3 regions of the Rhodococcus sp. NPDC056743 genome follow, and region 1 is predicted to be linked to each of the others. Evidence: riboswitches for the same ligand, from Rfam matches in the RefSeq annotation. Region 1 holds a riboswitch; each other region holds the start of a gene.
What was found. A riboswitch is a leader RNA that binds a small molecule or an ion and turns the genes downstream of it on or off. The one in region 1 is predicted to bind S-adenosylmethionine.
Positions count from the first base shown of each region.

Region 1 (7,952 bases):
GGCGTGCATACCGGTCGATGTGGTGGGTGAACCACCAGAAGATCGCGCCGTACACACCGAAGAGAACAATGGAGAGAGCTATGGCATCGCCGTAGGCAGCTGCGGAGGACGAGAGCATGGAGAAGAGCTTGAAAGCGCCGCTCACCACCAAGAGCAGGTACACCCAGAAAGCTGCGTTGCGTGGTTGATAGAAAGCGAAAGACCGGCTCCAGCCGGAGTTTTCGATCGCGTCGATACGAGCGGCGATCAGGTCGTCGGTCGACCGCATTGTAGGAGTGGTCATCACTTGCCCTCTCCCGTTCGGTGGCCGATGCTCACGATCATGCGAGCGATGTCGTCGGTAATTGCCGGTGCCACGTCGCTCGGACCAGTGGAGACCACTTCAATGCCCTTGCCGTCGACGACAAATGCTGCGATCACACCGTCCGTGGTCGAATTCGCGTAGCTGGTCAGAACGCCGCGGATGCCACTTTCGGTCGTGATCGCGGAGGAATCGTCGCTTACCCGCAGCGACTCTTCGGTAGCGAGCGCATCCGAAGTCTTCTTGATCTGTTCCAGGAGGGCATTCGCGTCGCCGGAGAAGGGTGCTGTGTACACGGTGAACATCGCACCGCCATTCACGAGCGTCGCGCGAGGAGGGAACGAACCGGTTACCGGAGCATCCGTCTCACGGACGCCGTCGGTGATTCCCCAGCCGGGCGCAGGAACGAAGGTGATGCCGTAGTTGAGTTCCATGACATCTCCTGCGACGACCGGGTCGTCGTACGAGACCGCGTCGTTGATCGCCGGGATGACGATGCTCATCAGGATCGCGATGGCCAACACTACGGCGGCCGGGAGAATGGTCGTGCGATCGAGACCGAACCAGCGTCGGTCTACCGGAACCCAACGGTCATCGGGTTCGTAGGCGGTAGGTGGTGGTGCCATCCGTTCTCGGGTATCTATCTCGGACATTCCCGGCCTCTTGCTTTCGTGCGCTATTTCGTAATGGCATTCGCGCACAACAAATTTCGCGGATATCCGGCAATCTGTCCGTGCTGGGGTGCAGAGCGAATCCGAGGAGTGTCCCTCACAGGCACAAAAGTATCAAACATGACAATTCTTGCGCGACGCGAAACGCGCCTTTTCAAACAAGAATGTTGCGGCGACGCCGACCGAGACGAACATGTGGCTGTGTGCAGTGCTGTGAAGCATGCCGCTAAGGGGTGAGGCATAGGAAACAGAACAGCCTGACACCCTCCGAAGAGAGTGTCAGGCGCTCGGGTGTGCCCCCAGTAGGACTCGAACCTACGACCTGCGGATTAAAAGTCCGTAGCTCTACCAACTGAGCTATAGGGGCGCGGCGCAGAGTCTAACCAGACCGCGAAGCAGGTGAAAACACCGCCCCCGTCAAAGGGGTGATTCCGGGATCTCGATCACGCCGCCGGATCGGTGTCGGTTGCCTAGGCGTCCGAGGGTGCGATGCCGGTAAGGGGCGGTAGTCACGATGGGTAAATGATGTGAGAGTTGCTGCAGTGGAGGATGTTTGAGTGTCCAGGTCTCCGTTGGGCGATTAGGGAGGTGGATTATTCGAATTTCCGACCCTGCGCAGGATTCTGCCGGCGATCAGGAGGAGGTCACGTTCGGCGTCTGTGCACTCGGCGTGGATGGCTTCGGTGAACCATCTGTTCCTCAGGCGGCGATCATCGTGGAGTGCGGACGCGCCGGCGTCGGTCAGATCGATGAGGTGCGCCCGACCGTCGGATGGATCGGATCGCCGGCTTACCAAACCACCAGCTTCGAGTGTTGCAACCGTCTTGGCGATCGATTGAGGCGTGACACGCTCGAGTTGTGCGAGGGATTTGGCCGCCATGGGTCCGTGCCGGTCGAGATGTCCGAGAGCGTGGACGGCAGTGGCGCCGAGGTGGGTCCCAACTCGTTCGTTATGTAGACGTCGTGCAAACACGCCGAGGTCTTCCGCTAGCGCGTTGATCTCGTCCTGGTTCATTACCACTCCTTGACTGCCTTGCATATTAGGCAGCCTAACTGTTTAGTTGATGGGGAAGTGTCTGATTTTCTTGCACGTATTGTGAGAAAATAGTATCTGTGGTTGTTTAATCTTCGGGGCGCGATGGCGAGGTCTCGGCGTCGTGGGTAGTGCAGCACCGGCTCGAAAAAGAAGAAGCTCGGATGCGCACCCCCTGTGCCGCACCCGAGCGGCCAAAACGATACCACCCGGTGTGTTCTGGCGAGTGCTTGCTTTTTCGGTGTCATTTGATCGAATGACACAACTAGTACTTTTGGTGGGTGTTGCGTTAAGTCTTACGCGGCGAATCCGGAGGGGATATTGTGAGCTTCCGGGGGATTGTGGGTGTCGCAGGCGGCACCTTTCGGATATCGACTCGGCGAGAGGCATAACACCGCATATGGCACGTCAACAAGAGCGTGCGCGGCGTACCCGCGCCGCCCTGGTCGAAGCGGCTGCAATTGAGTTCGCCAAGCGCGGTTACGCGGCGGCGTCGGTGAACACGATCCTTGAAGGCTCCCGTGCAACCAAGGGTGCCATGTACTTTCACTTTCAATCGAAAGAAGAGTTGGCAAGAGCGATCTTGACCGGCGCGATGGAGATGTTCACGGATGTCACCGATCAATGGTCCAAACGGACGGACCTTGATCCGTTCCAGCTTCTTCATGGTCTTGTGCTCGACATTGCGACACTGTTTCGAACCAATGTGATCGTGCAGGCGGAATTCAGGTTGATCATCGAACCGGAGTTCTATGCCGACGTGAAGTCGGGTGCAGGTCAGGTGTGGGGGCGCTCGGCATTCGAGTTGGCTACCCGCGCCAAGTCCGAAGGTTTGTTGCGCGAAGGCGTTGATCCTGAGAAGTTCACGCGTGTCCTTGCGGCAGGCTTGGCGGGGCAGCGGTACATGGCAGATCTGATGGCACAGAGTGGCGACCTCGCGCTCTGGTTCGAGGAAGCGCTCGAAGTGCTGCTCGAAGCGATGGCGAGTCGGGATTGGCTCGAGAACTTTCATCGTGATGGCTGGACAGTAGTTGAGTCCTATGTGCGGGAATAGTGCCATTTTTGCTCGCTGACCTGGCGATTTGAGTTTTTCCGGTGCTGTGTCCTAAGCTATCCAAGCTCCCAAGGAACGACGCAGGGAGCACTGCTCGGAGTGATCCGGCGCGCCCCCTTCGTCTAGCGGCCTAGGACGCCGCCCTTTCAAGGCGGTAGCGCGGGTTCGAATCCCGTAGGGGGTACGTTTTGCGAAAGCGAAACGATGCAGTATGGTTTGACCCGCACGACACGCTTTGAGTTGCAGAAATACCCAGCTAGGACAGTGGTTTGGGAGCAGCGAGAAGATGTAGTACGGTTTCACAGCAAGGAAAAAGCAAGGCCCTGTGGCGCAGTTGGTTAGCGCGCCGCCCTGTCACGGCGGAGGTCGCGGGTTCGAGTCCCGTCAGGGTCGCAAAGCATTGTTCTCAGTCAATAGGCTGGGAACAATGCAGTGCGATAGGCATTCGGTTCGGGTGCCGTCCGGCCAGGTAGCTCAGTTGGTACGAGCGTCCGCCTGAAAAGCGGAAGGTCGCCGGTTCGATCCCGGCCCTGGCCACCACAACTCGATAAATTAAGCTCCAGATTCCTGTTTTCAAAACAGTGAAGCTGGAGCTTTTTCTATTGTTCGCCGCGGTTATTGGAACTGATCGGTCGGATTCCGTCGAATTGGTTCCGGTCAGCGGGAACGTGCTGTGTATCACTCATTGTCGAGCATCACTATTACCCGCAGCACCCATTTCAGGGGTGCGGGTGGTCCGGCCGTCTCACGATGTCCGGTCCTACTTTCTCTGCGCAAGAAGGAAGTGATGGTCGACGTGTCTCACTCGAGGTCCCGACGCATCGGGAAATTCAGCCGTACCGCAGTTGCATTGTTCGGAGCCGGCATTCTGCTTGCCGGGTGCGCAAGCAATGACGACGGCAACGGCACTACCGACGGTGACACCGGATCGGCGTCGATCGTCACCGGGATGATCAACGAACAGGGCGATGCCGGCACGCCGGTCGCAGGCGGAACACTGACGTACGGTGTCCAGGTTCTCGCGTCCTCCCTGGATCCGACGAAGGTTGCAGCGCGCGGCGGTTCCGGCGGCGAAGCTCTGGCAGCGGTGTACGACGTTCTGGTGAGCTACGACACGGCGACCGGAGAGTTCGAACCGAAGTTGGCCAAGTCCCTCGACACCAATGACGACGGCAAGACCTGGACCCTGAAGCTGCGTGACGGCGTGAAGTTCAGCGACGGCACTGCACTCGACGCCAACGCCGTCATCGCGAGCATCGACCGGTACAACGCAGGTAAGGGCAACGGCGCAGAACTGTGGCTGGCCTCGGTCGCTTCGATGGAAGCCTCGGATGCCGCTACCGTGGTCTTCAATCTGAGTGCGCCGTGGATGCGTTTTCCGTCGATGCTGGCACTCGGCCACGGAATGATCGTCGCTCCCAGCTCGCAGCAGGGTGACAAGTTCACCGCGGTCGGTGCCGGACCGTTCACCGAAGGCGTGTTCAGCCCGAGCGTCGAGCGAATCTTCAAGGCCAACCCCGCCTACTACGGTGGTGCTCCGAAGCTCGAGCAGCTTCGGATGGTTGCGCTCAACGGCCCGCAGGCCAATCTCGAATCCCTGAACAGTGGTCAGCTGGACGTTGCTTACATTCGTGGTCTGACGTCGGCAATCAACTCCGCCAAATCCGCCGGCTATCCCGGTTACATCGACGTACTCAACGCCGGTAGCGCCGAGATCATCAACAACCGTGAAGGTCGACCGGGCGCAGATGTCCGGGTCCGCCAGGCTATCGGCTATGCACTCGATCCGGAGCTGATCGACCAGCGCGCCGAAAACGGTGAAGGACTCCCGGGATCGGAACTGTTCGGCACGACGTCACAGTGGCACGTCGACACCCCGGGGATCGCGTACGACCCCGCCAAGGCCAAGGAACTTCTGAGCCAGGCCAAGGCCGACGGATACAACGGCACGCTCAACTACATTGTGCTCAGCGAGCCGAAGGACCATGCGATCGGTTTGGCTGTGCAGTCTCTGCTTCAGGCCGTCGGGTTCGAGGTGAACCTCATTCTTGCGAACAACGCCGGCGACATCGTTCAGAACGTCTACGTCAAGAACGATTTCGACCTCGCTCACGCCGGTATCGGTTTGTACGAGTCGATTCCCGATCTCGGTCTGTACTCGACCACCAACAGCACCTCGAAGTCCAACACCGCGGGTTACGCCAACCCCGCTATGGATCAGTTGATCGCTGATCTGCAGCAGACGAAGGACAATGCGTCGGCGTTGGCCGTGATCAGCAAGATCCAGACCCTGTGGAACGAAACGGTTCCGTCGGCTCCGGTCGGTGGCTTGGCCTCCTTCTGGGCTTGGCAGAAGAACGTGCACGGCGTGGTTCCGACTGCAACGGGCATCATGTTGTTCGATCAGGCATGGATGGGCGCTAAGTAGCGTCACACGCAACCCGAGAGCCCCGTCCGACGTGAGTCGGGCGGGGTTTTGTCATGTCCGGTCCGATCGCATGAACATGCAACCCTTTCGATCATCGTGATTCTTTTGAAATATGTTGCTAGTCAAGGTAATTCGAATAATCGAATTTGACTTGTCTGTCATGGTCGACATAGATTGCAGTCACCATCCAGAGTGGCCGAGAGACCTGGCTCGACGACGCCGCAGCAACCCCCCTTCTTCGAGTTTGGGTGCTACCGCCAGGACCGATGGAGGACGCATGACCGTATTTGCCGTGGGTATCGAACTGGACGGCGAGGGTACCCACCCCGCTGCCTGGCGTCGGAGCTCGTATCGCCCGGACCAACTGCTCACGGGTAAGACTCTGCGTAATCGTGTCGCGGCCGCCGAGAATGCGGGATTCACATTTGCGACGTTCGACGATTCCATCGTGCCGCCGGCCGGTGACGTGGTCGGCCGTATCGACGCCGTCTCGAGGGCGTCGTACGTTGCCGCCACTACCAGCACGATCGGGCTGGTTCCGGTTGTGGGCACCACGTATGCCGAACCGTTCCACACGTCGTCGCAACTGGCGACGCTCGACTATTCCTCGCGTGGACGCGGCGGTTGGCTCCCCGTACCCGTCGAGGACGAGGCGGCGGCCAAGGCTTGGGGGAGGGCGCCGGTGTCGACGGAATCGGCGCGTCGCCAAGAACAACGGGATTCGATCACCGTCGTGACCGATCTCTGGGATTCATGGGAGGACGACGCCGTCGTTCGTGACTACGCCAGCGGTCGGTTCCTCGAGCGGGACCGTCTGCACTACGTGAACTTCGAGGGTGACACTTTCTCGGTGAAAGGCCCGGCGATCGTTCCGCGGCCACCGCAGGGGCAGTTGGTGGTGTTCGGACGGTACGGCGCGATCGATCCGCGTCAGGCGGACGTCGTTCTCGTTTCCGGTGATTCGGTCGATGCAATCGCACGGTCAGCGGCGAATGCGCGCGATGAGGGCGCGTCATTGGTGATCACCGAAGTCGACGTGGCCTTCGATACACCGAATCTGTCTGCGGCGCAGCGACTGGCCGAACTGAATTCGCACGGTGAAGCCGTGGAAAGCAGCCGCCTGATTCTGGCCGGCGACCCAGTGGCTTCGACGGCGCAGTTGAAGGAACTGGCCGGGGATCTCGACGGTGTTCACTTCCATCCGCTCGTGATCGACGAGGACCTTCCGGTGCTGGCGAAGTTCGTCCTTCCGGCCTTGTCCAAGGACAGCCTGACACGACGTCCGGTCCCGGGTTCGACGCTGAGGGGCAACCTCGGCCTGCAACGGCCCGTCAATCGATTTGCTCATTCCTCCTGACTTGACTTCGTGCTAAGGATATTTCGGCTATGACTGCATCACGCTCCGCCGTGCCTCGACCCGACGCTCATGTTCATTTCGGCGTCTTCTTCCAAGGTGTCAATCACACCACCATCTGGTCCGATGTCGCCAGCGGATCCCAAATCGACTTCGAGACGTTCCGGCGGTTGGTTCTCACCGCCGAGCGCGGACTGTTCGACGCCTTCTTCCTCGGCGAGGGCCTGCGCCTTCGTGAGCAGAACGGCAAGATTCTCGATCTCGATGTCGCCGGCCGACCCGACGCCATAGCGCAACTGGCCACCCTGGCCGGTATTACCGACAAGATCGGGCTGGTCGCGACGCAGAACACCACGTACAACGAACCTGCCGACCTCGCACGCCGGCTCTCCGGCCTCGATCTTCTCTCCGACGGCCGGGCCGGGTGGAATGCGGTGACCACCGACAATGCGTGGACGGGTGAGAACTTCCGCCGTGGCGGTTTCCTCGATCACGCTCTGCGCTACGAACGGGCCGGCCAGTTCATCGAAACTGCACGGGCACTGTGGGATTCGTGGGCAGACGCCGCAGTCTCGGATTCCCGCGTGTCCGAGAACTGGTCGGCGCCGGGTGCGGTGAGCGAAGTACGCAGGCAGACTTCCCAATTCGACATCTCCGTGACGCCGACGCTTCCCCGGAGTCGGCAGGGGCACCCGGTTATCTTCCAGGCCGGCGATTCGCCGAGCGGGCGAGATTTCGCGGCGACACATGCCGACGTCATCTTCTCGCGTCATGGAACGCATTTCGATGATGCGCTCGATTTTGCCGACGACATCCGTGCGAGGTTGCGGGCAGCGGGGCGGCCCGAGGATGATGTCAAAATTCTCCCGGGTACCCAGATTGTGCTTGCGGAGAACGAGTCCGAGGTCGAGGAGAAGGTCCGGTGGGTTCTCGAAGGCCAGTACACCGGACAGACGGCACTGTCTCTCGTCGGGTTGGTGTGGGGTAAGGACCTCTCTGATCGGGATCCGGACGGTCCACTGCCCGAGGAAGATCCGGTTGCTCGGCCGGTGTCCGAGACCAGGGGAGCGGCCCGCGACGGCAACGACCCCATCGCGATTGCGCGTGAATG
Region 1 is NZ_JBHTZI010000016.1:77,072-85,023, forward strand. Features, by position in the region: gene ACFRFQ_RS29505 (PrsW family intramembrane metalloprotease) at 1-283, opposite strand, end outside; gene ACFRFQ_RS29510 (hypothetical protein) at 283-954, opposite strand; tRNA gene ACFRFQ_RS29515 (tRNA-Lys) at 1,267-1,339, opposite strand; gene ACFRFQ_RS29520 (MarR family winged helix-turn-helix transcriptional regulator) at 1,553-1,987, opposite strand; gene ACFRFQ_RS29525 (TetR family transcriptional regulator) at 2,406-3,059, shown strand; tRNA gene ACFRFQ_RS29530 (tRNA-Glu) at 3,171-3,243, shown strand; tRNA gene ACFRFQ_RS29535 (tRNA-Asp) at 3,379-3,452, shown strand; tRNA gene ACFRFQ_RS29540 (tRNA-Phe) at 3,523-3,599, shown strand; gene ACFRFQ_RS29545 (ABC transporter substrate-binding protein) at 3,847-5,487, shown strand; SAM riboswitch class I at 5,668-5,760, shown strand; gene ACFRFQ_RS29550 (LLM class flavin-dependent oxidoreductase) at 5,765-6,844, shown strand; gene ACFRFQ_RS29555 (NtaA/DmoA family FMN-dependent monooxygenase) at 6,874-7,952, shown strand, end outside.

Region 2 (7,952 bases), on a different contig from region 1:
CGGATTGTTTTTTGTCCCAGAGTGGCACGCTGACAACAACAGTCGACGTCTTTCCCTTCGCGGTGACCTGCGCGGCAAGCGTGCCCGCAGAAATATCCGTGAAGGTCACACCGCCGCCTCGGGCCAATGTGCGTGCGGTGGGCAGGGAGGGGTTGCGTCCGGACGTCGATGTTTGCTCGATCGTCCGCAACCACACGCGACCCCATGCGGTCACTCCGAATTCTGCAGCCATCAGATGATCACCGCACCGTCGAGTTCGAGCAATTCACGCAGTTCGCTGTCGGGAAGATCTGCGAGCGCTCCTTCGGAGTTTCCGGAAATGGATTCGGCTACAGCTCTTTTGGATTCGTGCATGGCGGCGATGTGATCTTCGACGGTTCCTCCGGTGACCAGGGTGTGGACGTTGACTGTGCGCTGCTGACCGATTCGATGGGCCCGATCGGTGGCTTGGTCTTCGACGGCAGGGTTCCACCACCTGTCGTAGTGAACGACGTGACTGGCGCGGGTGAGATTGAGCCCGAACCCGGCCGCGCGCAGGCTCAGAATGAGAACGGGCGATGATGCGCCGTCGGTTTGGAAGGCGTCGACCATGGCGTCGCGACTGGCAACATTCAGACCGCCGTGGAGGAACGGAACGTCTGCGATGCCCAGCTCGGCCGTGAGGTGCTTCGACAGCAGTTCGCCCATCGTTCGGTACTGCGTGAACACCAGGGCCCGATCACCGTCGTCGACTATCTCGGCGAGCATTTCGGTTGCGCGATCGAACTTTCCGGAACGGCCACGCAGATCCTCGCTGTCGCCGGTGACTTGAGCGGGATGATTGCATACCTGTTTGAGAGTGGTGAGGAGTGCAAGGACGTTGCCGCGTCGGGCAATGCCGGTGCCCAATCCGGTATCGAACGCGTCGGAGACCGCTGCCCGGTAGATACGCGCCTGCTCCGACGTGAGTGTGCACTCGACGGTGGAGAACTGTTTCGGCGGAAGATCCTTGGCAACAGTATCTTTGGTGCGGCGCAGGACGTAGGGGTCGATGATCGTTGCCAACCTCGTTGCCGCGGACGCCGAGCGGCCGGATTCGATCGGGACGGCAAAACGCTGCCGGAAGCGTGCCCGCGTTCCCAATACCGCGGGATTGGCGACGTGAAACAAACTCCACAACTCTTCGAGGCGGTTCTCGACCGGTGTGCCGGTCATCGCAACCTTGACGGTGGCATTGAGCCGCATGGCTGCCTTGGCAGCCAGCGAAGACGGATTCTTGATCTGCTGCGCCTCGTCGAAGACAGCCGACGCCCACGGCACGCTCTCCAATTCGTCTGTATCCGAGCGTAAGACGCTGTAGCTGGTGAGCACCACGGTGCCTGCCGCCGGTTCGGCAAGAAGAGCGCGGCCGGACCCATGGTGCACGTGCAGGTTCAGGTGTGGCGCGAACCGGCAGATTTCGCGCCGCCAGTTTCCGATAACGGACGTCGGGCACACGACAAGATGAGGACCGTCGTCGGCTCTGATTGCGATCATCGAAATGGCTTGCAGTGTCTTACCCAGACCCATCTCGTCGGCAAGGATGCCGCCACCGGTATCGGCCAGCGACGTCAACCATTCCACGCCTTGAATCTGGTACGGGCGCAAAGTCGCCTGAACCTGCGCACGATCGAGTGTGTCCACCAAAGTCTGCGCGTGGGTGAAGCGCTGTACCGACGCGGCGGCACTTCGGATGACCGTGTCGTCGCGGTAGAGAGCGGCGTGTCCGGCAGGTGGCATGGCGCCGGGTTCGCTGTTCTCGATCACTCGCTTCCAGGCGCGCACCGATTCTCCGATGCCGGGTTGATCTGCGTTCACAGCCTGCAATGCCGTTACCGCTTCGGTGAATTCGACGATTTGAATGTCGATGTCTACGGGCGTGATGACGCCGTCGACCGGTACTGCCATTCGGGCGACGGCGGCACTGCCGATCGGGAGCCCCAACTCCGCGAGATGCCCGGCCGTATCCGGCACACCCCAGAACCCGAACGCCATATTTTCGGGAAGGTAGGTCGCCTGCAGTCGATCCGGGCACGGTTGAGTCACGAGCGTCGATGGTAGCCGTGATCGGTGACTGAGGGCCACGCTCTGTCGGAGAACCGAACATTTCATACATCGGCCGTGATAGTCACCGCGCCGGTCGGTGTTCCCGTTGCACATGCTGGTGCCGTCACCATGTGGGGCGGGGCCGACGACAATCAGCGCGACGGCGTCCCGGTTCGGGGGATCTACTCCGCACTTGCTGCCGGTGATCATCATTCGGTGGCGTTGTCTGCCGACGGAACGATCACTGCGTGGGGCAACAACGAGAACGGGCAACTAGGCGGTGTCCCGACCGTCGACCGGATCACTGGGAAGCGTGACCGGTAGCTGAGTGCTCAACGAGCCGTGCGGGCCAACTCCATTGTCCGGCGCAGCAATTTTGCCACGGCGTCGGCTTCGGTGAGGAAACCGTCGTGCCCGTCCTTGGAATTCAGGATTTCGAGGCCGGCGCACGTCGGGATTCCGGCCGCGATCTCTTCCTGCAGACGTAGCGGGTAAAGACGATCGGAATCGACTCCGCCGACGACTACCGGGACCGTGATCGACGCCAATGCCGCTGCGACTCCACCGCGTCCGCGGCCGATGTCATGACGGTTCATGGCCTCGGTCAACAACACGTAGGTGCTGGGATCGAAACGCGACACGAGTTTGTCGGCCTGATGTTCGAGGTAGCTCTGAACCGCGTATCGTCCACCGTTCCAGGGGTTTTCATGCCCCTGGGCGGTGTTCTCGAAACGGGTGTCGAGTTCCGTTTCGGCGCGGTAGGTGAGGTGCGCGATGCGCCTGGCGATCCCGAGTCCGGCGCGGGGAGTGCGTCCGGTCCCGTGATAATTGCCGCCCTGCCAATCGGGGTCGGACATGATGGCGGCGATTTGTGTTGTCTGTGTACCGATTTGATCGGCGGTGGCGCGTGAACCTGTGGCCAAGACCAGTGCGGAGTTCAGATTCTCCGGATACGACACAGCCCATTCGAGGGTCCGCATGCCGCCCATGGAGCCGCCGACCACTGAAGCAAGCCGATCGATACCAAGCAGGTCGATCAGCTTCTTTTCGGCTGCGACCTGATCGCGAATGGAGATGCCCGGAAACCGGCTACCCCACGGCTTGCCGTCCTCGGCAAGCGAACTCGGACCGGTGGTACCACGACAACCGCCCAGAACATTGGTTGCAATGACGCACCATTCGCCGGTGTCGACAGGTTCGCCGGGGCCCACCATCCCGTTCCACCAACCGGGGGAGGGCTGGGTGTCTGATGCCGGGCCGGTGACGTGTGAGTCTCCGGTCAGTGCATGCTCCACCAGAACGACGTTGTCGCGGTTCGGAGACAGCTCGCCCCACCGTTGAACCGCAAGCGATACCGACGGCAGCACTGCGCCGTTCTCGAGCTGGAGTGAGCCGATGTCGACGGTTCCGACCCGGCCGTCCGGCGGCGGCAGGATATCGGCGACCTTTGTCTGGGCTTCGTTGACGGTCAAGATGCCGCCGCCGCGGTGAGGCCGGTTTCGAGGTCGGCGAGGATATCGGTGATGCCTTCGATTCCGACGGCGAGGCGGACGAGTCCGGGCGTGACTCCGGCCGCGAGCTGTTCCGCGGGAGTGAGTTGGGCGTGGGTGGTGGAGGCGGGGTGGATGACGAGGGAGCGGACGTCACCGATGTTGGCGACGTGGCTGTGCAGGGTAAGGGCGTTGACGAACTTCTTGCCTGCGTCGACACCGCCGGGCAGCTCGAAGGTGACGATGGCGCCGGTTCCCTTGGGGGTCAGTTGCTTTCCGCGTTCGTACCACGGTGAGGAGGGGAGTCCCGCGTAGGAGACGGAGGCCACGGCGGGATGGCCTTCGAGGAATTCGGCCACCTGCTTGGCGTTGGCGACGTGGCGTTCGATGCGCAGGCTCAAGGTTTCGATGCCTTGGGCGATGAGGAACGCGTTGAACGGCGCGACGGCGGAGCCGAGGTCGCGCAGGAGCTGTACGCGGGCTTTGAGTGCGTAGGCGGGCGCGCCGAGGTCGGCGAAGGTGACGCCGTTGTAGCTCGGGTCGGGGGTGGTGAAGTTGGTGTGGCGTCCCTGGGTCCAGTCGAAGCTTCCGCCGTCGACGATGACGCCGGCGATAGCGGTGCCGTGCCCGCCGAGGTATTTGGTGGCGGAGTGCAGGACGATATCTGCGCCGTGTTCGAGAGGGCGGAGCAGGTAGGGGGTGGCGACGGTGTTGTCGACGATCAGCGGTATTCCGTTCTCGTGGGCGAGGGCGCTGATGCCGGGGATGTCGAGGATGTGGTTCTTGGGGTTGGCGATGGTCTCGCCGAAGAAGGCTTTGGTGTTGGGGCGGACGGCAGCTGCCCACTGGTCGAGGTTGTCCGGATCCTCGACGAAGGTGGTTTCGATGCCGAGCTTGCGAAGCGTGTAATGCAGGAGGTTGTAGGTGCCGCCGTAGAGGTAGGGCGAGGCGACGATGTGGTCTCCGGCTTCGGCGAGGTTCAGGATCGCGAGGGTCTCGGCGGCCTGACCCGACGACAGCAGGAGTGCAGCGACTCCACCTTCGAGTGCAGCGATGCGCTGCTCGACGGCATCCTGCGTCGGATTCATGATGCGCGTGTAGATGTTGCCCGGCTCGGCCAGGCCGAACAGCGCGGCAGCGTGATCGGTGTTGTCGAAGACGTAGCTGGTTGTCTGGTAGATCGGCAGAGCGCGTGCGTTGGTCGCGGTGTCTGCGGTTTGTCCGGCGTGGACCTGCTTGGTCTCGAAGGACCAGTTAGCTGAGATGTCGGTCATGATTTGTGTACTCCAGTGGTCTGACGGATAGCTGTCGGACGGGGGCGAATGATCGCCGCCCCGTGCTGGGGTCTATCTACAAGTGCGACACATACTGAAAAACCTCCGTGGGGCTCGGCCCGGTCTGGGGTCCGTCCCTGTCGGACCCGCGCTTGTCGCCTGGAAATCCGGTGAAGCTGCAACTGCGCAGTTTCACCTCGAGGCGACCTGGTCATCACCCGGGGCACCCCACCGCGGTTGGAGGGTTGCCGTCCAGCGAGCCGGGGCTTGACGCTGGTACTCATGACCGAGCTGAATTCTACCGGGAGTGAAGCCGACGCATGACGCGGGTCGAAGTGTGCGGTGTCACCAGTCGCCATTCGACGCGAGCGCGCCCACTAGCAGGCAAAAGTTACCGGCCGGTAGTGACTTGGAGGAGGGGCTGCCGGTTGCGGTCCCGAGGGTTAGCAGTACGCTTGTCTTGTTTGGGACTCATCTCCCGGGATCAGTCCACACAGTCTAGGTTTGATAATCGAACCGTTCGCGGACCCACTCACAAAGTGTGACCGCAACCGTGTAACCAGGGGAAACTTCCTAGGAGGACGCGAAGCACCCATGTCCAAAATAAAGGTTGAGGGCACCGTCGTCGAACTCGACGGCGACGAGATGACACGCATTATCTGGCAGTTCATCAAAGACAAGTTGATCCACCCGTACCTCGATGTGAACCTCGAGTACTACGACCTCGGTATCGAGTACCGCGACGAGACGGATGACCAGGTCACCATCGACGCCGCACACGCGATCCAGAAGCACGGCGTGGGCGTCAAGTGCGCCACCATCACGCCGGATGAGGCTCGTGTCGAGGAATTCGGTCTCAAGAAGATGTGGCGTTCCCCCAACGGAACGATCCGCAACATTCTCGGCGGCACGATCTTCCGTGCACCGATCATCATCTCGAACGTTCCGCGACTCGTCCCGGGCTGGACCAAGCCGATCATCATCGGCCGTCACGCATTCGGTGACCAGTACCGCGCCACAGACTTCAAGGTCCCCGGCCCCGGCAAGGTGATGATCACCTACACGCCTGAGGACGGAAGCGCACCGATCGAGCACGAACTGGTCAACTTCCCCGAGAACGGCGGCATCGTCCAGGGGCAGTACAACTTCAACGATTCCATTCGTGACTTCGCTCGCGCGTCGCTCACCTATGGTCTGCAGCAGAACTACCCGGTGTACCTGTCCACCAAGAACACCATTCTCAAGGCGTACGACGGTGCCTTCAAGGACATCTTCCAGCACGTCTACGAGACCGAGTTCAAGGCTGAGTTCGATGCCGCAGGTCTGACCTACGAGCACCGCCTCATCGACGACATGGTCGCTTCCGCACTCAAGTGGGAGGGCGGCTACGTCTGGGCATGCAAGAACTACGACGGCGACGTCCAGTCCGACACCGTGGCTCAGGGCTTCGGCTCGCTCGGCCTCATGACGTCGGTTCTGCTGACACCGGACGGAAAGACCTGTGAGGCAGAGGCTGCTCACGGCACCGTCACGCGTCACTACCGTCAGCACCAGCAGGGCAAGCCCACCTCGACCAACCCGATCGCGTCCATCTTCGCGTGGACCCGTGGGCTCGAGCACCGTGGCAAGCTCGACGGCACCCCTGAGGTCATCGGCTTCGCGCAGCAGCTCGAAGACGTTGTCATCAAGACCGTCGAAAGCGGCCAGATGACCAAGGACCTCTCGATGCTGGTCGGCGGCGACCAGGGTTACCTGACCACCGAAGAATTCCTCGGTGCGCTCGATGTGAACCTGCAGAAGGCCATGGCCGCGAAGTAGTTTCACAGCTTCACTTTTCACATGGGACGCCCGGGCACTCCGGGCGTCCCATGTGTGTCCGTGGTCTCACGTGAGCGAACTCACCGGCTCTCACTTGGAAGTTCAACCAAGTCTGCGACAACAATTGACCAGTGACGTCGTCAACCCTTTCCCACCTCGATGCCCCGACATCCAGGGCCCGTTCTACCAGGGGTCCGGCGATGCTCGCGTTGGCGCTCGGCGGGTTCGGTATCGGCACCACCGAGTTCGTGGCGATGGGTCTCCTACCGGAGATGGCAACCGGGTTGGGTGTGTCCGAGCCCACCGCCGGTCACGTCATCTCCGCGTATGCGCTCGGCGTTGTCGTGGGTGCGCCGCTCATCGCGGCCCTGACTGCTCGGATCCCGCGCCGCACACTCTTGATCGCTCTCATGATTGCGTTCACCGTGGGCAATGCCGCGTCGGTGTTCGCGCCGTCGTACACGACGCTGATGCTCGCCCGATTCGTCGCGGGGTTGCCGCACGGTGCGTACTTCGGTGTTGCCGCCCTGGTTGCGGCGCACCTGGCCGAACCGGGTAAGCGTGCCAAAGCTGTTGCCATGGTGATGATGGGTCTCTCCGTCGCCAATGTCGTCGGTGTGCCGGCGGCCGCGTGGCTCGGGCAAACCGTGGGCTGGCGCAGTGCCTTCGCGCTGGTCGCGGTGATCGGTGTCGCAACTGTGGTGTCGCTGCTTGTCTGGATCCCGCGCCTCGACGCTATGCCGATCACCAACCCGATCACCGAACTCAAGGCATTGGGCCGCATCCAGGTGTGGATGACCCTGATAGTGGGCATGGTCGGATTCGGTGGCATGTTTGCCGTTTACACCTACATCAGCACGACGCTCACGGACGTGTCCGGCTTGGGTGCGTCGTTTGTTCCGTTGGCGCTCATGCTCTACGGCCTCGGCATGGTGGCCGGCAACTTCGTCGGTGGCTTTCTCGCGGATCGGGCGCTCATGAAGGGCCTGTTCGCGTCGATGGCGTCGCTTGCGATCATCCTTGCGGTCTTTGTGCTCGCCGTTCGTAACCCGTACACGGCGTTGCTCTTCGTCTTCCTCATCGGTTTGGCCGGCGCGTCCATGGTTCCGGGGCTTCAGACCCGGTTGATGGACGTGGCCGAGGACGCCCAGACCCTCGCCGCGTCGCTCAATCACGCCGCCCTCAACATCGCGAATGCGTTCGGAGCCTGGATCGGTGGAGTGGTGATCGCCGCAGGCTTCGGTTACACCGCGCCCGCTGCGGTCGGCTCACTCCTTGCCGTCGCCGGCCTCGGCGTCCTGGTGGT
Region 2 is NZ_JBHTZI010000006.1:312,370-320,321, reverse strand. Features, by position in the region: gene ACFRFQ_RS15960 (hypothetical protein) at 1-232, opposite strand, end outside; gene ACFRFQ_RS15955 (DEAD/DEAH box helicase) at 232-2,064, opposite strand; gene ACFRFQ_RS15950 (hypothetical protein) at 2,089-2,388, shown strand; gene ACFRFQ_RS15945 (homoserine O-acetyltransferase) at 2,397-3,500, opposite strand; gene ACFRFQ_RS15940 (bifunctional o-acetylhomoserine/o-acetylserine sulfhydrylase) at 3,533-4,828, opposite strand; SAM riboswitch class IV at 4,972-5,116, opposite strand; gene ACFRFQ_RS15935 (NADP-dependent isocitrate dehydrogenase) at 5,423-6,646, shown strand; gene ACFRFQ_RS15930 (MFS transporter) at 6,847-7,952, shown strand, end outside.
Region 2: it holds a riboswitch for S-adenosylmethionine, as region 1 does, so the genes downstream of both, ACFRFQ_RS15940 (bifunctional o-acetylhomoserine/o-acetylserine sulfhydrylase) here and ACFRFQ_RS29550 (LLM class flavin-dependent oxidoreductase) in region 1, are expected to answer to the same signal.

Region 3 (7,952 bases), on a different contig from region 1:
AGGAACATGCGGGCCTCGGCGTCGACGAACGCTGCGGCGTTGAGGTGGGTGACGGCGACGCCCTTGGGTGTGCCGGTGGATCCGGAGGTGAAGATGATCCAGGCGTCGTCTCCGGGCAGTGGATCGCGCACGGGTGGGTGCTCGAGCCGCTTCGGCGCGGTGCCAGGCCCGACGCCGTCGCCAGTGATGATCGCGGCGACTTGGGCTTCACCGAAAACCAGTTCGGCGCGCTCCTCCGGATCATCGGCGTCGACGGGTACATAAGCAGCGCCGGCCCCGAGGATCGACAGGATTGCCACGTACAGCGACCGTGAACCGGACGGCATCCGGATGCCGACGCGATCACCCGCGCCGACTCCGGCGTCGGCGAGCCAGCGCGCACCCTGTTCGATTTCGCTCAGCAGTTCGGCGTACGACAGCGTCGTCTCACCGTCGTCGATGGCGGGTGCTTCGGGGTTCGCCTGCGCGGATGCCCGCACGATGTCGATGAGAGTGCGCGGCGCAGGTGCCTGCCCCGAACGTAGGAATACTGGCGGAATCCCGATAGACGATTCCGTCGACTGCGGCTGGAGTGGCAAACCCGTTGATCCTGTTCTGCTCATGATCTTTAGTCGTGCGACCTGTCGAGTTGTTATCTCATGACAAGTTTGCGAGTTGGTGAACAGTTCTGCCTAATGCAACATGCCGACACTGCGCTTATTCCGAGTTCGTGGCGTTCTGCAGGTGCCCTTCGGCCGAATCGGCGAACTCAGGCGTGTCGAAGACCTCTCCGCCCAGAGGGTCGACGGCGCGAGAATCTGCGGAGATGTCGACGACGCCGGTATCGGGATCGATGTTGACCGCGTGCTGCGGTACTTCGTGGACCGCGACGAACATGTGAGTATCACTTGGATCAGTGGTGATACCCGATTGTGACGGTGCCAGCCCCGCGAAGCTGGACGAGATGTTCAGGTCACGCAATCGTTTGCTCGACGGTTGTGGCACGTCGGCCGAACTGTTCGTGGTGGAGATCCGCAAGTACCGCGGAGCTGCGGCGACCTCGTATCGGAACGCCTTGAGCATGGACAGGCAGGCCAGCACCATGATGATCGAGAACGGTACGGCGGTTGCGATCGCCACGGTTTGCAGGGCCGTCAGAGATCCGCTGCCACCCACCAGCAGCAGAACAGCCGAGGCAGCGCCGGACAGGAACGTCCAGTAGACCCGCGTGATCTTGGATGTCTCCAGATTGCCGCCCGTCGCGAGGATGTCGATGACGATCGAACCCGAGTCGGCGGACGTCACGAAGAAGAACACGATGACCACGATGGCGAGAACACTCGAGATCGTTCCGAGCGGAAGCCCGTCGAGCAGCGTGAACAACGACGTGTTGGTGTCGACGGCGCCGGACGCGTCGAGCATGGTGCCCTCGTTGCGTTGACGCAGGATGCCGGAGTTGCCGAAGATCGTGAACCACAGTGAACCGACGAGTGTGGGCGCGAGCAGAACACCGAATACGAATTCACGGATGGTGCGTCCACGAGAAATGCGGGCGATGAACATTCCGACAAACGGCGCCCAACTCATCCACCATCCCCAGTAGAAGATCGTCCACGCGCCTGCCCAGCCGTCGTCGGCGAACGGAGAGGTGCGCAGCATCAGTTCCGGAAGGGCCTGTACGTAGCCGCCGAGGTTCTGCACCCAGGACTGGAGAAGGAACAGTGTGGGGCCGAGGACCAGGACGAACAGAGCAAGGGCCGCAGCCAGGATCATGTTGATGTTGGAAAGCCACTTCAGTCCCTTGGTGACACCGGAGACCACCGAGAACGTGGCCATGCCGGTCACGATGACGATGATGGCGACGACCAACCAATTGTCGGTCTCCACCCAGCCGAGGTAGTCGAGGCCGGCGGTGATCTGCTGCACACCGAATCCGAGCGATGTTGCAACGCCGAACAGGGTGCCGACGATCGCGACGACGTCGATGGCGTGCCCGATCTTGCCCTCGATGCGAGCGCGTCCGAGTAGGGGTTCGAGGAGCCACCGGATCGACAGGGGGCGACCCTTGCGGTACGTCATGTACGCCAGTCCGAGACCGACGACAACGTAGATCGCCCACGCGTGCAGGCCCCAGTGGAACATTGTCAGTTCCATGGCTTGATTTGCGGCCGCGTCGGTGGATCCTGCTACCCGGCCCGCGACTGGCGGGTCCACGTAGTGTGAAAGTGGTTCGGCCACTCCGTAAAACACCAATCCGATGCCCATGCCGGCACTGAAAAGCATGGCAAACCACGACATCATGCCGAATTCGGGTTGTTCGTCGTCGCGGCCGAGTCTGATATTGCCGATCCGGCTGATCGCGCAGTAGAGGGCAAAGACCACAAATCCGGTGGCGGACAGGATGTACCACCAGCCGACGCCATCAGTGATGGCGTTGTTCAGGCTTTGGAACGCGTCGGCCGCAGTTCCGGAATAGATCACGGCAAAGGCGATCAGCCCGAAGATCGCTATCGATGCCGGGACGAATACGGGTTTCCGCAATCCCCTCCACGCGCTTTTGACCGCAGTCATCTCGCTCCTTCACACAGTTCAGCGTGCTTATCGCCACTTCGGCGGCCACAGGTCGCGTAGGTGGGCAAACGCTCGCACCATCGCAGTAAAGACCGGGCTATTGCTTTGCATTCCAAACTAACGGCAGGCTTCCGGCAACTCAACTCAACGAAAGATGGTGCATTGTCATGACATTTGCTTCCTCGTCGCCGGAATTTCGCTGTAAAATGTTGCACAGTAGCAACATTGGTCTGCATTTCAGAGATGGAACGACGAATTCTCTTGGGGCTGAGAGGGGATGTCGATCTCATGTGATTCAGCACTGTCAAGCGATTGTCAAGTTCGGCGAAACTCTTTGTCGGTCAGATGCTTAACTCGCAATTTCCCGCAATATCAATGATGGGCGGGGTCGATACCGAAACGTGACTGTGACGGTCGCAACTATGTACGCCGCCGCCCCTTTTCCGGCTCGGCCAACGGGTCGATATTCGCACAGTTCCGCTGTATCGGTGCGACCATGGTGACTATGGAGATTCAGGATGCAGTGGAGCAACTTCGCGCAGAGTCCGGTGTTGCGAAGATCTTCTCCGAACCCTACGAGACCAGCGATGGAACGACGATCATCGCGGTTTCACGCCTGCATCGGCGATGGCGCGGCGACCCGATTGCGGTGCCCGTTGGAGTGTTCTCCATTCGGGACGGCAAGGCGCTATGGGTGCCGGCAACGGATCAGTCGAGAATTGCGTTGTTGGGGGAGGTTATCGGATTGGCGGCCGCCGTGATCGCAACACTGGCGGTTCTTCGTCGACCGCCGTGGCCGGACTTGTCGATTCAGGGCGAGTGACGCGGCAGCGTGCAGGCCGACAGCCGGGTCATGTTGCAACATAGGGACATTCGACGCGAAATTCACTCGGTTCATTGTCGAAGAACTGTCGGCGTAGCTCGACCAGGAGACGTGCCCTTCACCTCGTGTGCCGAACGGTCGGCCGGCCAGGAAAAATTCTTCATCCCTCCGAGTTGACAAGCCGCCGGAGTCCTGCCATTCTCGTTTGCAGGTCACGAGTACCAGTGTTCAGCCCCGGCTTGCTGGTCGGCAACCCTCCTCCGCGGTGGGGTGCTCCGGGTGACGACCCGGCTGTATCCGAAAACGGATTCGGCAAGCGCGGACTCTTCCGGGAACATCACCCGAACGAATGAGTCCTTGAACGTGAGGATTGTCTTCGATGACTGCTGTTCTGAGTGCCGATACCTGCACCGCTCCCATCGCCAACGTTTCCGGCGCCGACCTGCAGGTTCCCCTCGTCCAAGGTGGCGAGTGTTCCTATGCGAACTTCGACTACGCAGCGAGCGCGCCGGCATTGGCCCAGGTCACCGACCGTATTGCGGAACTTCTTCCCACCTACGCCAGCGTCCACCGTGGTGCCGGATACGCCTCCCGGATCTCCACGCTGACCTACGAGAACGCTCGCGAATCGGTTGCACGCTTTGTGAACTGCGCCGACGATCAGGTTGTCGTCTTCACCCGCAACACCACTGACTCGCTCAACCTCCTCGCTCAGTCCGTGCCCGGTAGCACCGTCGTTCTCGACATCGAGCACCACGCAAACCTGTTGCCCTGGAACGACGCTCGTATCGTCACGGCCGCCGATACCGTCGAAGAAACCATCGAGCGACTGATCGCGGAGCTGTGCACCAAGCCCGCCGCGCTCCTCGCCATTACGGGAGCGTCCAACGTGACCGGCGAGATCCTGCCGATCGCACGCCTTGCGGACATTGCGCACCGTTGTGGTGCACGTATCCTCGTCGACGCTGCTCAGTTGGCTCCCCACCGTCGTATCGACCTGCAGGAATGTGGAGTCGACTACCTCGCGTTCTCCGGTCACAAGCTGTACGCGCCCTTCGGTGCCGGCGTCCTCGTCGGTCGCCGTGACTGGCTCGACGAGGCCAAGCCGTACCTCGCCGGTGGCGGCGCTGTCCGTGAGGTGACCATCGAGTCCACCGAGTGGGCCTGCGCTCCCGCCCGTCACGAGGCCGGTTCGCCCAACGTTCTCGGTGCTGCTGCAATCGCCGCAGCCTGCGACGCGCTGACCGCGCTCGACTTCGATGTGATCGCGGAGCACGAGAAGGCGCTTACCGCTCAGCTGACCGACGGACTGGATGCCATCGCGGGCGTCAACCTGCTCCGCTTGTGGGCCGATGCTCCTGACGCCGTCGGAATTGTCACCTTCACCGTCGACGGATACGAAGCCGGCGAGGTTGCCGCCTTCCTCTCCGCAGAACACGGTATCGGCGTCCGCGACGGACGCTTCTGCGCGCACCCGCTGCTCTCTCGTCTCGGCCTGTCCGGCGGTGCCGTCCGCGCCAGCCTCGGATTGGGCAGCAGTTCTGACGACGTGGATCGCCTGATCAACGCCGTGAGCATCCTGGTTTCCAATCAGCGTGATTGGAACTACGAGAAGACCTCCGGTGCATGGAATCCCGTGCCCGAGACCCGCACTTTCCTTGGTGGCACCGCCGGCGACGCCGGCGCAGCCGAATGCGTCTGAGCTCACATCCGGATGCACTGACTGAAATAGGCAACTAACATGGCAGGCATGGCAACTGCGACGTTTGGAATGTGTACGAGCTGACGATCGTCTCGCGCTCACCCCTCCCTCCATACTTTCGGAGATACACATGTCTTCTATCGCATCACACTCCCTGCACGTAGCTGTTGAGCTGACCGGATTCGGCCACCATCCCGCCGCCGAAGGGGCTCCCGGAAACCTGCCACTCATCGGCGCAGACTACTGGGTAGATCTCACCGAAGGTGACACCCTTCTCGATCTGACGGCCTTCCCTGTCAATGTCATTCGAATCCGCGCCGCCGACCTGCGTGACGCGCAGGCTCAGCGAGCCCAGATCCGTGCAGCGATTGCCGAGGACGGCCGCGATCCCGACTCCGTTGCAGTATTGGTCGATCTCGAAATCCTGATTGCCCCGGAAGCGCGCGCTGCGCGTAAAGAGTTGGCGCAGTTGGACAGTGCGCTGAGCGTCCCGCGAGTCCCGGCTTCGCTGCACTACGTCGGTACGCCGTCCGGGCTCGGCAGTTTGATCGCCGATATTCGGGCTGCCGACGTCGCAGATGGTGTGACCTTGCTCCCGTTGTCGCTGCCTCGCACTCTCGAACATCTTGTCGGCGAGACCATTCCGTGGCTACAGTCGCGGGGTCTGGTGACTCCGGCCACCGCAGTCGACGAGGTTCTCGGTCGCTTCGGGTTGCCGCAGCGTCAGCGCACTCTCGCGTCCTGAAGGTTATTGCGTGCGCCACGCCTACGCTGGATAGGCGCTGATCATCATGCGCCGGTGCGCCCTTCGAGGTGCTCTGCGATCAGATTCTCGACGTGTCCGGGATCGCGCGGAGTGAACGACACCGCGCCGCGGCTGGTGAGTGTGAGAACGACGGCTGTGTCTTTCCACGGCCGGAGCAGGTCCAGGCTGTACCACGAGCTGAAATCTGTTGTTCCCCAGATTCGTAGGCGTCCGCTCAGCCATGACATGACTCCGAGGTCGACGGATTGGATCTGCGAGTACGGAACGTACTTACTGACAAACGGGAAATAGTAGTGGCGGATCGTGACGCCCTGATCGTCGAGCCGGACCGTTCGGTCCTCGTAGATTGTCGATGCTCCTGCACTCACAGTGATAACCCGGCTCCTGCTGGTCGATGCTCTGTTGGTTACCCAGAAACCAACCATACAGTCTCTATTGGAGCGGGCCGCAAGCTCGGGCGTTAGGCGCTGGTGGGCCTTGACACTACGAGATCACTCACCGCGATCTGGGCGTTGCCGATTGCCATCTGAACTGGTTCGCAACTGCTCGATGCTCGGGCGAGGGCAAGAACCGCCGTGAGTAGCGCCGCGTCGGGTTCTCCCTCGTACGGTCCGCTCTGGACGTCGAACTTTCCAGCGCGCAACTGCTTTCGGGCATTGATTCCAAGTTGTGAAATGACCTCGTCCATCGCGGTCAGGCACTGGGCGAGCGCGCCGATCGACCAGTAGAGATCGGCAGCGACGACGGGTGTCTGCGATGCCACGGTGCCGGCGCGGCGCAATCGGTGGTGAGTGTCTCGGAGTATCTCGGGCAGCCTGTGGTCTGCGCAATGTTCCATCCCGCCGCCTCCGTAAGGTGTAAAGTTAGGTTATTCAATTACGGTAGGGCAGGACGGTAAGGGATGCAAGTAGTTTTAGACGATTACGTCGCCGGTGCGTCGTTTGCGACCGACTTGGTCAATACCTCGCCCCGCGTGTGGGTGGAGGCAGGTGACGCGTTGGCTGCCCCTCAGGCGCTTCACGATCTACTGGACGAACATGGACTCTCGCCGGATGCGCTCACCAACGGACGTCGGCTTACCAGCGGTGAACTTGCTGAGGTCAAGGAACTCAGAGAGGGGATTCGTTCGATTCTCGATGCTCCGACTTCTGATGAGCTCGTTGATCGCACTCATCGACTCCTGCAGACCGTCCCGCATCACGTCCGACTCGTGCCTGATGCCCGGTCCGACTATCGATGGAATGCGGTACCGGACAGCAGAATCAATCTCGCCGGCGAACTTGCGCTGTTGATCGGCTACTCGTTGCTGGGGACTCTGCGCACATTGGGGTACGAACGATTCCGCCCATGCGCGTCGCCGACGTGCAACGGGGTGTTTGTCGATACAAGCCGGGGAGGGCGACGCCGCTACTGCATGCCGGCGTTGTGTGGCAACCGAATCAACGTCGCGAATCATCGGCAACGACAGCGTCGTACTTAGTCGCTGTGATTGCCCGGTCGATAGTGACAATCGAACAGAGTACGTCCAACTGTATGGGTGACTTCAACGAGATCCAGACCACGCCAGTCCCGCACCATTGTCGCCATGGCAACTTCTAGTAGATGGCGGCTGGTATGAAAGCTCGTTCTGTCTCCGCGACAGCAGTTATCAGCGTTGGCGTGTTCGCCCTGGCCGGGTGTGGTGGTGCGTCCAGTTCGGAAGGTTCGGTCGGCGAGTATGCAAAGGACGGCAGTTTCACGACTGTCATCAACGCCGATCCTGGAAATCTGCATCCTCTGATCACCAATCTCACCTCGACTCAGATCGTGAACGCGTACTCGTACGATTCGTTGATCGACGTCGATGCGCAAACACGCGCTGTGCGTCCGTACCTGGCTGAAAGCTGGAGTGAAGAAGGAAACACGCTGAAGTTCGTGCTCAAGAAGGGCATCACCTGCGTCGACGGTACTTCCTTCACCGCCCAGACGGCGGCCGACGACATCAACTGGGTCATGGACCCTGAAAACGCTTCACCGCTGCGCGGATCCACTGTGCCCATGTCGACTTCAGCGTCGGCGAATGGTGACGAATTGACGGTCACCACCGCCGAACCGGCACCCTTTCTGCTCTC
Region 3 is NZ_JBHTZI010000004.1:9,998-17,949, forward strand. Features, by position in the region: gene ACFRFQ_RS10055 (Pls/PosA family non-ribosomal peptide synthetase) at 1-602, opposite strand, end outside; gene ACFRFQ_RS10060 (BCCT family transporter) at 697-2,550, opposite strand; gene ACFRFQ_RS10065 (hypothetical protein) at 3,047-3,373, shown strand; SAM riboswitch class IV at 3,584-3,698, shown strand; gene ACFRFQ_RS10070 (aminotransferase class V-fold PLP-dependent enzyme) at 3,753-5,075, shown strand; gene ACFRFQ_RS10075 (hypothetical protein) at 5,206-5,820, shown strand; gene ACFRFQ_RS10080 (hypothetical protein) at 5,865-6,209, opposite strand; gene ACFRFQ_RS10085 (hypothetical protein) at 6,302-6,679, opposite strand; gene ACFRFQ_RS10090 (CGNR zinc finger domain-containing protein) at 6,743-7,321, shown strand; gene ACFRFQ_RS10095 (ABC transporter substrate-binding protein) at 7,456-7,952, shown strand, end outside.
Region 3: it holds a riboswitch for S-adenosylmethionine, as region 1 does, so the genes downstream of both, ACFRFQ_RS10070 (aminotransferase class V-fold PLP-dependent enzyme) here and ACFRFQ_RS29550 (LLM class flavin-dependent oxidoreductase) in region 1, are expected to answer to the same signal.